2 regions of the Staphylococcus casei genome follow, and region 2 is predicted to be linked to the other one. Evidence: a T-box and tRNA genes for the amino acid it is inferred to sense, from the RefSeq annotation. Region 2 holds a T-box; the other holds one or more tRNA genes.

Region 1 (8,333 bases), 240 kb from region 2:
CGGAGAACTGAAACATCTTAGTACCCGCAGGAAGAGAAAGAAAAATCGATTCCCTGAGTAGCGGCGAGCGAAACGGGAAGAGCCCAAACCAACGAGCTTGCTTGTTGGGGTTGTAGGACACTCTATACGGAGTTACAAAAGAACAAATTAGACGAATCATCTGGAAAGATGAATCAAAGAAGGTAATAATCCTGTAGTCGAAAGTTTGTTCACTCTTGAGTGGATCCTGAGTACGACGGAACACGAGAAATTCCGTCGGAATCCGGGAGGACCATCTCCCAAGGCTAAATACTCTCTAGTGACCGATAGTGAACCAGTACCGTGAGGGAAAGGTGAAAAGTACCCCGGAAGGGGAGTGAAATAGAACTTGAAACCGTGTGCTTACAAGTAGTCAGAGCCCGTTAATGGGTGATGGCGTGCCTTTTGTAGAATGAACCGGCGAGTTACGATTTGATGCAAGGTTAAGCAGTAAATGTGGAGCCGTAGCGAAAGCGAGTCTGAATAGGGCGTTGAGTATTTGGTCGTAGACCCGAAACCAGGTGATCTACCCATGACCAGGCTGAAGTTCAGGTAACACTGAATGGAGGGCCGAACCGACTTACGTTGAAAAGTGAGCGGATGAGTTGTGGGTAGCGGAGAAATTCCAATCGAACCTGGAGATAGCTGGTTCTCTCCGAAATAGCTTTAGGGCTAGCCTCAAGTGATGATTATTGGAGGTAGAGCACTGTTTGGACGAGGGGCCCTTATCGGGTTACCGAATTCAGACAAACTCCGAATGCCAATCAATTTAACTTGGGAGTCAGAACGCGGGTGATAAGGTCCGTGTTCGAGAGGGAAACAGCCCAGACCACCAGCTAAGGTCCCAAAATATATGTTAAGTGGAAAAGGATGTGGCGTTGCCCAGACAACTAGGATGTTGGCTTAGAAGCAGCCATCATTTAAAGAGTGCGTAATAGCTCACTAGTCGAGTGACACTGCGCCGAAAATGTACCGGGGCTAAACATATTACCGAAGCTGTGGATTGTCCGTAGGACAATGGTAGGAGAGCGTTCTAAGGGCGTTGAAGCATGATCGCAAGGACATGTGGAGCGCTTAGAAGTGAGAATGCCGGTGTGAGTAGCGAAAGACGGGTGAGAATCCCGTCCACCGATTGACTAAGGTTTCCAGAGGAAGGCTCGTCCGCTCTGGGTTAGTCGGGTCCTAAGCTGAGGCCGATAGGCGTAGGCGATGGATAACAGGTTGATATTCCTGTACCACCAAAATTCGTTTTGAGCGATGGGGGGACGCAGTAGGATAGGCGAAGCGTGCTGTTGGAGTGCACGTCCAAGCAACAAGACTGAGTATTAGGCAAATCCGGTACTCTTAAGGTCAAGTTGTGATGGGGAGAGGAAATTTTTTCCTCGAGTCGTTGATTTCACACTGCCAAGAAAAGCCTCTAGCTAGAATTTTGGTGCCCGTACCGCAAACCGACACAGGTAGTCAAGATGAGAATTCTAAGGTGAGCGAGCGAACTCTCGTTAAGGAACTCGGCAAAATGACCCCGTAACTTCGGGAGAAGGGGTGCTCTTTAGGGTTAACGCCCAGGAGAGCCGCAGTGAATAGGCCCAAGCGACTGTTTATCAAAAACACAGGTCTCTGCTAAACCGTAAGGTGATGTATAGGGGCTGACGCCTGCCCGGTGCTGGAAGGTTAAGAGGAGTGGTTAGCTTCGGCGAAGCTACGAATCGAAGCCCCAGTAAACGGCGGCCGTAACTATAACGGTCCTAAGGTAGCGAAATTCCTTGTCGGGTAAGTTCCGACCCGCACGAAAGGCGTAACGATTTGGGCACTGTCTCAACGAGAGGCTCGGTGAAATCATAGTACCTGTGAAGATGCAGGTTACCCGCGACAGGACGGAAAGACCCCGTGGAGCTTTACTGTAGTCTGATATTGAAATTCGTCACAGCTTGTACAGGATAGGTAGGAGCCTTTGATACGTGAGCGCTAGCTTACGTGGAGGCGTTGTTGGGATACTACCCTCGCTGTGTTGGATTTCTAACCCGCACCATTTATCATGGTGGGAGACAGTGTCAGATGGGCAGTTTGACTGGGGCGGTCGCCTCCTAAAGAGTAACGGAGGCGCTCAAAGGTTTCCTCAGAATGGTTGGAAATCATTCATAGAGTGTAAAGGCATAAGGAAGCTTGACTGCGAGACTTACAAGTCGAGCAGGGTCGAAAGACGGACTTAGTGATCCGGTGGTTCCGCATGGAAGGGCCATCGCTCAACGGATAAAAGCTACCCCGGGGATAACAGGCTTATCTCCCCCAAGAGTTCACATCGACGGGGAGGTTTGGCACCTCGATGTCGGCTCATCGCATCCTGGGGCTGTAGTCGGTCCCAAGGGTTGGGCTGTTCGCCCATTAAAGCGGTACGCGAGCTGGGTTCAGAACGTCGTGAGACAGTTCGGTCCCTATCCGTCGTGGGCGTAGGAAATTTGAGAGGAGCTGTCCTTAGTACGAGAGGACCGGGATGGACATACCTCTGGTGTACCAGTTGTCGTGCCAACGGCATCGCTGGGTAGCTATGTATGGACGGGATAAGTGCTGAAAGCATCTAAGCATGAAGCCCCCCTCAAGATGAGATTTCCCAACTTCGGTTATAAGATCCCTCAAAGATGATGAGGTTAATAGGTTCGAGGTGGAAGCATAGCGATATGTGGAGCTGACGAATACTAATCGATCGAAGACTTAATCAAATATTAAACCAGTTTTGATTGGTAACTTTTAAATTTTACTTACTATCTAGTTTTGAATGTATAATTTCATACATTTCATTGTCTGGTGACAATGGCAAAGAGGTCACACCTGTTCCCATGCCGAACACAGAAGTTAAGCTCTTTAGCGCCGATGGTAGTCGGACTTACGTTCCGCGAGAGTAGGACGTTGCCAGGCAATATATTCGGAGGATTAGCTCAGCTGGGAGAGCATCTGCCTTACAAGCAGAGGGTCGGCGGTTCGAACCCGTCATCCTCCACCATTATTTATTCTTAATAGCCGGCCTAGCTCAACTGGTAGAGCAACTGACTTGTAATCAGTAGGTTGGGGGTTCAAGTCCTCTGGCCGGCACCATTATTAAGAGCCATTAGCTCAGTTGGTAGAGCATCTGACTTTTAATCAGAGGGTCAGAGGTTCGAATCCTCTATGGCTCACCATTAATTTTATATCGCGGGTGTGGCGGAACTGGCAGACGCACTAGACTTAGGATCTAGCGCCTCACGGCGTGGGGGTTCGACTCCCTTCACCCGCATATGCAGAAGTAGTTCAGCGGTAGAATACGACCTTGCCAAGGTCGGGGTCGCGGGTTCGAATCCCGTCTTCTGCTCCATTATTTTTGCCGGGGTGGCGGAACTGGCAGACGCACAGGACTTAAAATCCTGCGGTAAGTGATTACCGTACCGGTTCGATTCCGGTCCTCGGCACCATCTTTTATTAATGAAGCGCCCGTAGCTCAACTGGATAGAGTACTTGACTACGAATCAAGAGGTTATAGGTTCGACCCCTATCGGGCGCACTTATTTACGGGAAGTAGCTCAGCTTGGTAGAGCACTTGGTTTGGGACCAAGGGGTCGCAGGTTCGAATCCTGTCTTCCCGATATCCCTAAAATAATACATATATGGGGGCTTAGCTCAGTTGGGAGAGCGCCTGCTTTGCACGCAGGAGGTCAGCGGTTCGAACCCGCTAGTCTCCACCATATTTAATACAAACTAAAATACAACGGCGGTGTAGCTCAGCTGGCTAGAGCGCACGGTTCATACCCGTGAGGTCGGGGGTTCGATCCCCTCCACCGCCACTAATTATTAGTTGTAAATTATATTCAGGACCTTTAGCTCAGTTGGTTAGAGCTAACGGCTCATAACCGTTCGGTCGCAGGTTCGAATCCTGCAAGGTCCATATAATTTTGGAGGAATACCCAAGTCCGGCTGAAGGGATCGGTCTTGAAAACCGACAGGGGCTTAACGGCCCGCGGGGGTTCGAATCCCTCTTCCTCCGCCATTTTTATAAAACTTAATATAATTTATTTATCTAATATTTTTGGAGGAATACCCAAGCCCGGCTGAAGGGATCGGTCTTGAAAACCGACAGGAGCTTAACGGCTCGCGGGGGTTCGAATCCCTCTTCCTCCGCCATTAATATTATTATCGCGGGATGGAGCAGTTCGGTAGCTCGTCGGGCTCATAACCCGAAGGTCGGTGGTTCAAATCCGCCTCCCGCAATTTCATAATTTTGGTCTCGTAGTGTAGCGGTTAACACGCCTGCCTGTCACGCAGGAGATCGCGGGTTCGATTCCCGTCGAGACCGCCATTATGGTTCAGTAGCTCAGTTGGTAGAGCAATGGATTGAAGCTCCATGTGTCGGCAGTTCGACTCTGTCCTGAACCATTTTAATTTTTTTATGCAAGCCGGCCTAGCTCAACTGGTAGAGCAACTGACTTGTAATCAGTAGGTTGGGGGTTCAAGTCCTCTGGCCGGCACCATCTTTCCTTTGGAGGGGTAGCGAAGTGGCTAAACGCGGCGGACTGTAAATCCGCTCCTTCGGGTTCGGCAGTTCGAATCTGCCCCCCTCCACCATAATAATTTAATAGGGGCATATTTCAACGGTAGAATAGAGGTCTCCAAAACCTTTGATGTGGGTTCGATTCCTACTGCCCCTGCCATGGCGGTTGTGGCGAAGTGGTTAACGCATCGGATTGTGGTTCCGACACGCGTGGGTTCGATTCCCATCAGCCGCCCTTTATATTGTTGGGCTATAGCCAAGCGGTAAGGCAACGGACTTTGACTCCGTCACGCGCTGGTTCGAATCCAGCTAGCCCAGTTAGTTATTGGCGGCATAGCCAAGTGGTAAGGCAGAGGTCTGCAAAACCTTTATCACCGGTTCAAATCCGGTTGCCGCCTCCATGAATATGCGGGAGTAGTTCAATTCTTAGAACACGTTCCTTCCCGGAACGAGGTATAGGTGTAAGTCCTATCTTCCGCTCCATATTTATTCAATATCCCATGCGGGAGTAGTTCAATTCTTAGAACACGTTCCTTCCCGGAACGAGGTATAGGTGTAAGTCCTATCTTCCGCTCCATATTTATTTAATATCCCATGCGGGAGTAGTTCAATTCTTAGAACACGTTCCTTCCCGGAACGAGGTATAGGTGTAAGTCCTATCTTCCGCTCCATATTTATTTAATATCTCATGCGGGAGTAGTTCAATTCTTAGAATACGTTCCTTCCCGGAACAAGGTATAGGTGTAAGTCCTATCTTCCGCTCCATTCATACTTCCATGGTGGGAGTTTTTTTTTACCCTTTTTTAATAAAGCAGAAGAGAATAAAAAATTTTCTATCTTTTTATTAATATTTTTTAAAAATTTAAATCGTAGTATAAATACAATATTTAAGCTTTCTTACATCAACTTATTATATTTAAATAATAAATTGACACTTTTAGAGTATATTTAAAGAATGGGTCTTATATGAAAGCTAATAAAATGGTTCTTTAGAGCATTATGAAAGCGATTACCTTTAGTGTTATAGGCGTGGTACAATGTTTGGGAGTTGAATCGCGTGGTATTATAATTAAAGTGCGATGATAATACCCCACAATTGAAGAGTAAAACATGAATATTTTAATATCTATAAATTTCTTTATATTCTGATTTATCAAAGCACGGCGTACGTAAATATAATATTAGGAGCGATTTCACAATGATTAGAACTATGATGAATGCAAAGATCCACAGAGCTAGAGTTACAGAATCCAATTTAAATTATGTAGGTAGTATTACAATTGATAAAGATATCTTAGATGCAGTTGATATTCTTGGTAATGAAAAAGTTGCTATTGTAAATAATAATAATGGCGCACGTTTTGAAACGTATGTTATTGAAGGCGAAAGAGGTAGCGGTAAAATATGTTTAAATGGTGCTGCATCACGTTTAGTTGAAGTTGATGATGTCGTTATTATAATGACATACGCGCAATTAGATGAAGCAGAGCTTGCTACATATTCACCAAAAGTTGCGGTAATGAATGAATACAATCAGATTACGCAAATGATTCATGAAAAAGAAAATCAAACTATATTAGATTAATATACTGTTAATAATCTCCTTACATAAATGTCTAAGGAGATTATTTTTGAAAATTATAGCACAACACCAAGTGATAGTAGAGTATATCAAGGTTCATATTTAAAGATAAGTTACTAATGCATGTATCACAACTTACAGAAATATTTTCTATATAGTATGTTAATAGTGACAAATTTCATTATTTTATTATAGCTAATAAGAGATCAAACCTAGTGATTTCACTGTTTTTTAAAGAAATCTATTGACGACAAAAGCGCTTCGTAATATAATATATATATTGCTTGGTAGTGAGCACATGTTTATAACATTTAGTTAATAAACCATATATATTATTAATATTACTCAATATGGAGTAATTGAGCCGGTGTGGCGGAATTGGCAGACGCGCGGGACTCAAAATCCCGTTCCTTCTTGGAGTGTCGGTTCGATCCCGACCACCGGTATATGGATGGTCTTAAATGACTATCATCGCTTAAAAGAAATCTCATGAGTATGGGGTTTCTTTTTTTTGGCTGAATTTAATAGCCTATGCTTAAAGTGTCTTATGAGTACATGAATGTAGTAAATATCAAATTTTTACTTTTAACAATAAATCAAGATGTAGCTCTTATATAGAAGCATTTTTGTATTTACATACATATTACAATAAGATTTTACTATTTAATTTGTATATATGATTTATTATATAGTTGTTTTATGATCATAAAGCTAGTAATGAATTTAAATGTTTTTATGGTCGCGGAGATACATTTAATCTAGTGTTAAGCTAAACTAAATATTGTAGTTTTATCTGAAATATAATATTATTAGTCTAATGTTGTATTTGGAGGAATTAATTAATGGTTAAAAATAAAGCAATCCAAACTCAAACGAGTAAAACTACAGGTAAGCAATTTTTTAGTAATATACTTCAAGCAGTAGGGGCAGGCGTTGTCATTGCGCTCATTCCCAACGCCTTATTAGGAGAGTTGCTGAAGTTCTTTAAAGATGGTAATCATTTATTGGAGACTATCTACCAATTTGTAGTTATGATTCAATCATTTATGGCATTTATCATTGGTATTTTAGCTGCGCATCAATTTAGATTTAATGGTGCAGGTGCTGCAATGGTAGGCATGTCTGCTATGTTAGGTAGTGGCGCTGTTAAAATTACTTCTGACGGTTTTATACTTAGTGGTATAGGTGATATTATCAATACTATTTTAGTTGTTATTATTTCATGTTTTTTATATTTATTACTACAAAATAAACTAGGTTCTTTAGAAATGATAGTATTACCGGTTATCATACCTGTGTTAAGTGGTATGATAAGTCTGTATACATTAACTTATGTATCTAAAGTTACAAAAGGTTTAGGCCATATAGTAAGTTCATTCACAGAACTTAACCCATTACTCATGTCTATTTTAATTTGTGTTACATATTCGTTATTGATGGTTACACCCATTTCAGTGGTTGCGATTGCAACTGCAATAGGATTGTCAGGTTTAGGAAGTGGCGCGGCTAATATGGGAATAGTTGCTGCATGTGTGACATTTTTATTTGGCTCTATAAGAATCAATGGTGCAGGCGTTAATTTAGTGCTCATCATTGGTGCAGCAAAAATGATGATCCCTGTTTACTTTAGACACTTAATTATAGCCGTACCTTTAATGATAAATGGTTTAATAGGTGGCTTAGTTGCTTATTTTATTGGAATTAAAGGTACACCTATGTCAGCAGGTTTTGGTTATACAGGTTTAGTCGGACCCATCAATGCATTTAATCGTATGACTGGAGATCCTACGATGAATATTATTTTACTGGTCTTTGGGTATTTAATTATTCCATTTGTTTCTGCATTTTTTGTTCATGAACTATGTAAAAAAATGTTGAGAGGCTATTCTGATGAAATTTATAAATTTGAAATACCTAAGCAATAAAGTCAAACGATCTAATTTAAATAATTAGATCGTTTTTTATACATAAATAATGAATAATTAATTATTTTTTTGAAAATGTTACTATATTTACTCTGGTCACACAAAAAACATATTGAATATTATTGCGTTATTATGTATAATAATTAATTATATAGAGAGGGGTTTAGAAAGATGAAACAACTTGGGAAATTATTTTTGATCTTGACTATTCTTGTGAGTGCAACAATGTTTTACATAAATCCTGATGCAAATGCTAAACAAGAAGACCAATGGGATAAAATTAAAGAACGTG
Region 2 (8,333 bases):
TCAAAAATATTTAAAAAGCCACTTTCCATATTGCATTTAAATACATTAACAAGTATAATTATTTTATTTATAAAGAACATTTCACATGACATTAGGCATTATCGATCGTTTTAATTATCGGAATATTCTTTAAATTTGTTAATATTTAATGGAGGGAAATATATGTATTTAGTAAAATATAAAAAATGTTATGAAAAAAATATAAATGACTATCAATTACAAGAGGACCAGTTATACTTTCCAAAGACACCTTCATATCATATTAATCAATCTTGCCAAGATGAAAATTGTCACTGTATTTTAGGCTTTGATACGCATGAACAACTTGTAACATTTTTTGTTTTAGATAGAAATAGTGACTACTTAGAACATTTTGCTAGCAATCCTCAAAACACTGTTTTTTTTAGATCCTTTTCTACTGATATACGTTACCTTAGAAAGGGCTACGCAAAATCTTGTATAAAATCATTAAATGACTATATCAAAAATAATTTCTCAGATATACATTATATTGCTTTAGTAGTTAACGAAACAAACGAAGTTTCCTATAATATTTATAAATGCTTGGGCTTTCATAAGACTGGTCAAACGATTACAACTTATGGCGTAAAACAATATTTAATGCAAAAAGAAATTCACTAATTTTGAGTCGCAAGTTTATATTGAAAACAAATCAACTCTGCGCATCATTTGTATCGTAGCGTTTAATCCTTTGTACAATGACAAATACTACGTTAACCCGTCTGCCTATCAAGCTACCCTACCATCATTTATAAGCAAACAGAAAAATAAGCGCGCTTAAAATTATTAAATGAATGATATAACTTAATATCTTCTCTTTCAAAGATAATACAGAACAAATGTACATACTTTGTGTTACTTCTTAATCTTATCAGTATAATACTAGGACTTACTTTATTTAATCGAAGTATCCTGCTTCTACCATGCTTAAATAGTCATGATCACCTATAATAAGATGATCTAACACATCTATACCGAGCATTTCACCACATGCTCTCAACCTTTCAGTTGTCTTGATATCTTCGCCTGATGGTGTCACATCGCCCGAAGGATGGTTGTGCAATAAAATAATAGCATTACTTGCATGCTTTACAGCTTCACTAAAAATTTCACGTGGGTGGACAATTGAGCTATTTAACGTGCCTTTAAATATTTCCTTCTGCTTAATAACAACATTTTTAGAATTTAAAAAAAGTACGACAAACTTTTCCTGTGTAAGATGTTCCATTTTACCCATCATAAATTCTGCTACATCTTGCGGACGCGTGATTTGTATTTTATCTCCTACGCTCCTTGAATGCATACGTTCACCAAGTTCAAAAGCTGCTTTTAAAATGAGTGCCTTGTATAATCCAACACCCTTAATTTTATTCAAATCATTAATCGATAACGATTTTAACTCCTTTAAACTATCAACTGTCTTTAAAAGTTCATTCGCAATATCTATACTTGAGCTGCCTTTTCTACCAGTATTTATCAATATAGCCAATAATTCAGCATGCGATAGCTGTGATGCGCCATGATTAAGTAAACGTTCTCTTGGTTTCTGATAATCAGCAAGGTCTTTTATCATCAAAATAATTTCACTCCTATATTAAGGATTCACTGAAAATAATCAAAAAATTAAAAGCAATAAATATAAAAGGGACAAGCGGTATTTTACGGTTAGCTTGATGAAACACCATCATACAAACAAAAGCAAATAACCCCGCTATAAGAAAAGTCACCAGTATCGTTAATACAAACATAGTATAAGGCAATAGATACGATAATATTGAAAATAGTAATATATCTCCATATCCTATGGCTTGATAAAAAATAAAATAAAATATGTGGAGTAATGTAGCTATATAGAGGCATGTATACAGATTTCCATGTGTGATAAATATGCCACAAAAAATGAAAATCATAATAACATGTACCGGTAAAGTCAAAGTTTGAATATCATAAATAGAAAAAATCAGAAGGAATAAATATATAAGTAAAAACGTAGCATCATTTACATATAAGGTCATATATGTAGGTATAAATGCGGGGAAAAGTGCCAATAACTCTCCAATAATATAAAAACAACTTAATTTATGGTTACAACATCGCGTTTTTCCTCTTTGCATCATGTAGCTTAAGATAGGTATCATATTTATAAATTTGAGTTGCTGCTGACAATAATCACAACGAGACCTTAATAATAAATAAGCTAACTTAAGTGATTGCATGTGACATAATTGATAAAGGTAACTAAACAATATTGGACAAAATAATAGTTGTAATATCAATATAGCGCCTCCTAATCAAATTATATCATGATCAATTTAATTACTTAATAAAATTCTCACTTAGCTTAGTTTGTCACACAAGATCTTCTATAAATTGATATATTGTTATAATAAATTGAATAATTCTCAATTCTGCACATTAATAAAAAAAATAAGCAAGTTACTGAGTATAATCTTTACGATGTTAAATGCAACATCCTATTAATGACTATAAACAGTAACTTACTCATATTTAATACTTTTATTTATATTTAAAATTTTATCTTGGCTTTAACTTCACTTATAAAATAAAGGCTTCCAGTAATGATAAGTCCTTTGCCTTCATAATTCTCAATGAATTTAACATAATCATCAACCAATACTTTATGGTCAAAACGTACTTCATCCAATATTTCTTCTTTTGTTAAAGCTTTATGAAAATCAAAATCAGTTATATAAAACGTTGACGCGATTGTTTTTAGTTGATCTGCCATTGTACTGACTGGTTTACCTTTAGTAGCAGCAAACAAAATATCTAATTGTTCTACATGATAATAACCTTTTAAAGTACTGATTAACGCTTCAACACTTTCATTGTTATGCGCGCCATCCACAATCATTAATGGCTGTTCTTTGACACGTTCAATTCTGCCAGTCCAACTTACAGATTCAATACCATCTATCATTTTATTAAAATCTAAATCCACAATACCAGACTCATTTAATTCAATAAGCGCTGTTATTGCTAAGGCAGCATTTTCTTTTTGATGTTCACCTAACATATTGAGCAATAGCGTTTCTAATTCGTAATCTTTATAGCGGTACGTAAATTCTTCCCCTTCAGAAACAATACTAATGTCTCTTTCTAGTTCGATACCTTCTGCATTTTGTTGTTCAACAAAACCACGAATAATTTTAAGTGCTTCTTCGTTTTTCACTGCATAAATTACAGGCGTATCAGGTTTGACGATTGCACCTTTATCTTTAGCAATATCAACATAACTGTCACCTAAAATTTCAGTGTGGTCTAAACCGATGCTTGTTAAAATAGACAATATTGGTTTGAACACATTTGTTGAATCGTTTCTTATACCTAATCCCGCTTCAACAACTACGAAATCTACAGGGTGAATCTCCCCAAAGTATAAAAACATCATTGTGGTTATAATTTCAAATTCTGTTGCTGTTCCAAGTTCTGTTTCTAATTCTAATGCTTCGCTCACTGGTTTTACCTTTTGAACTAATTCAACAATATCGTCATCACTAATTGGAACGCCATTTAAACTAATCCGTTCGTTAAAGGTTTCAATAAATGGTGAAGTAAAAGTTCCAACTTCATACCCATTATCAACTAAAGCTGATCTTAGATATGCAACAGTAGAGCCTTTCCCATTGGTTCCACCAACATGAATACCATTTATATTAAATTGAGGATTGTTCAGTTGTTCAAGCATCCATTCCATACGTTTCACGCCAGGTTTTATGCCAAATTTAGTTCTTTCGTGTATCCAATATAAGCTATCTAGGTAATTCATGTTTTAGGACTCCTATGCTTTTAATTGATTAATTCGTAATTGAACACCGTCATATTTTTCTTGGTAATTTTGTTTCTTCTCACGTTCTTCATTGATTACTTTTTCTGGTGCTTTACTTACGAAGTTTTCATTAGCTAATTTTTTATTTACTCGATCTAATTCTTTTTCCCATTTTGTAAGTTCATTTTCTAAACGTTCTATTTCTTTATCCATATCAATTAAGCCTTCTAATGGTAGCACCACTTCGCCTGCAGTAGTAATAGATGTTATGGCCTTTTCAGGAATTTCAATAGAAGTTTCAATCGTTAACTCACTTGGGTGACAAAATCTATCTATATAATTTGAATTGTTTTGCAGCGTCGCTTTAATATTTTCATCTTTTGCTTGAATAAAAATAGGAATAGCTTTAGAAAGTGGTGTATCAACTTCCAAACGAGACGTTCTTACAGATTTAATGATTTCAACAAGTTGTAACATTGTTTCTTTACTTTCATCAAAAGTAAGTGCATCGTCTACTGTTGGCCATGCTGCATTCACGATTGTTTCACCTTCGTGAGGTAAATTTTGCCAAATTTGTTCAGTCACGAATGGCATGAATGGGTGTAACATTCTCATCGTATTATCTAATACATACGTCAATACTGAACGCGTAACTTGTTTTTGCGCCTCATCTTCACCGTTCATAGGGATTTTACTCATTTCAATATACCAGTCACAGAAATCATCCCATATAAAGTTATAAAGCGCACGTCCTACTTCACCAAATTCGTATTTTTCACTTAAATCAGTCACATTAGCGATTGTCTCGTTTAAACGTGTAAGAATCCATTTATCAGCTAATGATAAATTACCAGATAAATCAACATCTTCCACTTTAAAGTCATCCCCGATATTCATAAGACTGAATCTCGCAGCATTCCAAATTTTATTGATGAAATTCCATACTGATTCAACTTTTTCTGTAGAATAACGTAAATCATGGCCAGGAGATGAGCCAGTTGCTAAGAAATATCTTAAGCTGTCTGCACCATACTCGTCAATAACATCCATCGGATCAACGCCGTTACCCAATGATTTACTCATTTTACGTCCATCATCGCCACGGACTAATCCATGTAATAATACATCATTAAATGGACGTTTTCCAGTAAATTCTAATCCTTGGAATATCATTCTAGCTACCCAGAAGAAAATAATATCATATCCAGTTACTAGTACATTCGTTGGGAAATAACGTTGGAAGTCTTCTTTATCTATATCTGGCCAACCTAATGTTGAAAATGGCCACAATGCACTCGAGAACCATGTATCTAACACGTCTTCATCTTGTGTCCAATTTTCACTATCTTCTGGTGCTGATTCACCAACGTAAATTTCTCCAGTTTCATTGTGGTACCAAGCTGGAATTTGATGCCCCCACCACAGTTGACGTGAGATAGTCCAATCTCTTATTTCTTCCATCCAACGATTAAATGTCTTTTCAAATCTTGAAGGAACAAAATCGATTCTATTATCCGTTTCTTGATTATTTAACGCTTGTTCAGCTAATGGTTTCATTTTAACAAACCATTGCGTTGACAGGTAAGGTTCTACCACTGCACCAGAGCGTTCAGAGTGACCAACTGAATGCTCATGCTCTTCTATCTTAATGACCAAACCTTCTGCTTCTAAATCTTTAACAAGCTGCTCGCGACAATCAAATCTATCCATGCCTTCGTATTTATCAGCCTTGTCATTCATTTTACCAGATTCATCCATCACAATAATACGTTCTAAATTATGACGATTACCGATTTCAAAATCATTCGGATCATGTGCAGGTGTCACTTTCATTGCGCCACTACCAAAATCAATATCTACATATTCATCAGCTAAAATAGGTAATTCTCTACCGACGATTGGTAAGATTACTTTTTTACCAATTAAATCTTTATAACGATCGTCATTTGGATTTACAACAATTGCTGTATCACCTAACATTGTTTCAGGGCGTGTCGTCGCAATCTCAATATATCCTTCACCATCTGCATAAGGATATTTAAAATGATAGAATTTACCTTGTACATCTTCATGAATAACTTCGATATCCGATAAAGCTGTTCTCGCTATAGGATCCCAGTTAATGATATATTCACCGCGATAGATTAAGTCTTTGTTATACATATCAACAAAGACTTTTTTAACTGCTTTGCTTAATCCATCATCTAATGTGAATCTCTCTCTACTATAGTCTAAACCTAGTCCTAATTTAGCCCATTGGTTTCTGATAAAATCAGCATATTCTTCTTTCCAATCCCACGCCTTTTCGAGGAATTTTTCTCTTCCTAAATCATGGCGTGATAAACCTTGTTCATTTAATTTAGCTTCAACTTTAGCTTGTGTAGCAATACCAGCGTGATCCATGCCTGGTAAATATAATGTATCGTATCCTTGCATGCGTTTCATTCTAGTAATTATATCTTGTAATGTTGTATCCCATGCATGGCCTAGATGTAATTTACCTGTTACATTGGGTGGCGGAATAACAATTGTGTATGTTTCTTTTGAATGATCTTCTGCTGCTTTAAAGTAACCGTTGTTTACCCATTGGTCATAACGTCCAGACTCAACTTCGCTCGGATTATATTTTGGTTTCATTTCCATTCGTTAAAATCCTCCTTAAAAAATAAAAATATCCGCCCTACATATATAGGACGGATATTCCGTGGTACCACCTAAATTCATGAAATTAGTTCGCTAACTTCATGCACTTTAAATTATGATTAACGCTCAAACACGCTTTAACCTAGTTGATATACAAGTAATTATTGTATCAGTTCAGCTAAAGTTCAATGTGGGCTACCTTCAATAAGTTAAACTGTACATTTTCAGCAATCATGTACTCTCTGTTAAATCTAACACTATTTACTCTTCCCAGTAGACAATATTTGTTTCCTTAATTATAGTATAATGGATGCGAAGATAAGTCAATGCAATGGAGGGAAAATTTATGAACGAATGTGCTTTTGGAACGAAAGATCCCACTTATTTACAGTATCATGATGAAGTATGGGGACAGCCTCTATATGACAGTCTTGAATTATTTAAATTGATGGCACTTGAATCACAACATGCTGGATTATCCTGGTTAATGATTCTCAAGAAAAAAGAATCTTACGAAGCAGCTTTTTATAATTTTGATCCTGCAAAAATTTCTGATATGACTTCGGAAGATATTGATGCATTAATGTCATTTCCCAATATAGTGCATAATCGAAAAAAACTAGAAGCTATTGTAGGACAAGCAAAAGGTTATTTTGAAATCGTAAAAGATTATGGCAGTTTTAGTGATTTTCTCTGGTCTTATGTAGATGGCAAGCCTGTAGATTTTCAATATACACATCCAAGTGATCGAATTACTGTAGATGCGCGTGCCACAGCATTATCAAAGAAACTAAAAAGTTATGGTTTTAAATTTTTAGGTCCAGTTACTGTATTCTCCTTTCTTGAAGCTGCTGGCCTTTATAATGCTCATTTGCAGTGTTGCCCCCAAAATCCAAATCATTTATAACCTTCAAATAAAAAGAAGTGACTCAAAGCCGCTTCTTTTTAGAACATAAACAAACCCTAAGTGATATTTCACCTAGGGTTTGTTTATATATTAATCTCTTTTATCAATTACTTTATTCAGCCTGACCTGATAAACGTCACTGATATTTAATTTACACATCTTATAATATTTTTCGCTTAATATTGGCAGTTATATATCCTGACTCCTGTGGGAACAGCATTAGCTATAGACTACAGGAAAACATGCATAAAAAAACTGTCGACAAAGTTAGAGCCTTTGTCGACAGTTTGAGGAAGTGACTCAAAATCATTTCCTTTTTAATGTTAAAATGATGGATACTATTCTTTTTATTTAGTTTCTGAATGCCACCATAGTGAATCTTTTGGATTTTCAACAGCAATTTCAAATTCTTTCTCGTTTGCTACTGTTGGATAAGACCCTTTTAACGATTGTTTTGAAGTATCTTTGAATAAAAATACAACTACAATTAGTCCTATAATACTAAACGCTAACAAGTAAAATGCTGGTGCTAAATTACTTCCTGTTTCATGTACGAGCCATGAAGCAACTAACGGTGTTGTACCACCAAAAATTGAAACTGCAATATTGAATGTCCATGAAAGTGTTCTATATCGAACATTTGTGAAGAATAATGTTGGTAATGTACCTGGCATTGTCCCTTCATAAACAGATAACACAATACCAATCATTAATAATCCTATAAATAGGAAAGCAAGACTACCCATATTTAAGAATTGGAAAGCAATCACAGAAAATACGATACCTAAAATTAATCCAATACTAATAATTTTTTTATTTCCTACTTTATCGCCTAAACGACCAAACATAATAGCAAAAGGTAACATAATAATTAATACAATTGCAGTGATTGGTGTGCTAATTGTATCTTTGATACCAATATTTTCGTCTAAGTATGAAGGCATATAGCCTAATAACATGTAGTTTGTGATG

What was found. The T-box of region 2 lies ahead of QMO72_RS06235 (valine--tRNA ligase). A T-box ahead of a tRNA ligase gene usually reads a tRNA of that ligase, here a tRNA-Val.
Region 1: it encodes a tRNA-Val, which carries the amino acid that the T-box ahead of QMO72_RS06235 (valine--tRNA ligase) is inferred to sense. The anticodon was not compared.

The regions. Positions count from the first base shown of each region.
Region 1 covers NZ_CP125718.1:1,046,127-1,054,459, forward strand. The annotation lists rRNA gene QMO72_RS04905 (23S ribosomal RNA) at 1-2,735, shown strand, start outside; rRNA gene rrf (5S ribosomal RNA) at 2,817-2,931, shown strand; tRNA gene QMO72_RS04915 (tRNA-Val) at 2,941-3,016, shown strand; tRNA gene QMO72_RS04920 (tRNA-Thr) at 3,033-3,108, shown strand; tRNA gene QMO72_RS04925 (tRNA-Lys) at 3,116-3,191, shown strand; tRNA gene QMO72_RS04930 (tRNA-Leu) at 3,205-3,286, shown strand; tRNA gene QMO72_RS04935 (tRNA-Gly) at 3,290-3,364, shown strand; tRNA gene QMO72_RS04940 (tRNA-Leu) at 3,373-3,461, shown strand; tRNA gene QMO72_RS04945 (tRNA-Arg) at 3,477-3,550, shown strand; tRNA gene QMO72_RS04950 (tRNA-Pro) at 3,559-3,632, shown strand; tRNA gene QMO72_RS04955 (tRNA-Ala) at 3,656-3,731, shown strand; tRNA gene QMO72_RS04960 (tRNA-Met) at 3,757-3,830, shown strand; tRNA gene QMO72_RS04965 (tRNA-Ile) at 3,858-3,931, shown strand; tRNA gene QMO72_RS04970 (tRNA-Ser) at 3,941-4,033, shown strand; tRNA gene QMO72_RS04975 (tRNA-Ser) at 4,075-4,167, shown strand; tRNA gene QMO72_RS04980 (tRNA-Met) at 4,181-4,254, shown strand; tRNA gene QMO72_RS04985 (tRNA-Asp) at 4,267-4,342, shown strand; tRNA gene QMO72_RS04990 (tRNA-Phe) at 4,347-4,419, shown strand; tRNA gene QMO72_RS04995 (tRNA-Thr) at 4,439-4,514, shown strand; tRNA gene QMO72_RS05000 (tRNA-Tyr) at 4,525-4,608, shown strand; tRNA gene QMO72_RS05005 (tRNA-Trp) at 4,621-4,694, shown strand; tRNA gene QMO72_RS05010 (tRNA-His) at 4,697-4,769, shown strand; tRNA gene QMO72_RS05015 (tRNA-Gln) at 4,781-4,852, shown strand; tRNA gene QMO72_RS05020 (tRNA-Cys) at 4,862-4,935, shown strand; tRNA gene QMO72_RS05025 (tRNA-Gly) at 4,943-5,017, shown strand; tRNA gene QMO72_RS05030 (tRNA-Gly) at 5,037-5,111, shown strand; tRNA gene QMO72_RS05035 (tRNA-Gly) at 5,131-5,205, shown strand; tRNA gene QMO72_RS05040 (tRNA-Gly) at 5,225-5,299, shown strand; gene panD (aspartate 1-decarboxylase) at 5,733-6,119, shown strand; tRNA gene QMO72_RS05050 (tRNA-Leu) at 6,480-6,562, shown strand; gene QMO72_RS05055 (PTS sugar transporter subunit IIC) at 6,959-8,041, shown strand; gene QMO72_RS05060 (ABC transporter substrate-binding protein/permease) at 8,213-8,333, shown strand, end outside.
Region 2 covers NZ_CP125718.1:1,285,125-1,293,457, reverse strand. The annotation lists gene QMO72_RS06255 (GNAT family N-acetyltransferase) at 163-642, shown strand; gene radC (RadC family protein) at 920-1,597, opposite strand; gene QMO72_RS06245 (prepilin peptidase) at 1,611-2,267, opposite strand; gene QMO72_RS06240 (bifunctional folylpolyglutamate synthase/dihydrofolate synthase) at 2,549-3,811, opposite strand; gene QMO72_RS06235 (valine--tRNA ligase) at 3,824-6,454, opposite strand; T-box leader at 6,498-6,741, opposite strand; gene QMO72_RS06230 (DNA-3-methyladenine glycosylase I) at 6,801-7,361, shown strand; gene QMO72_RS06225 (MFS transporter) at 7,709-8,333, opposite strand, start outside.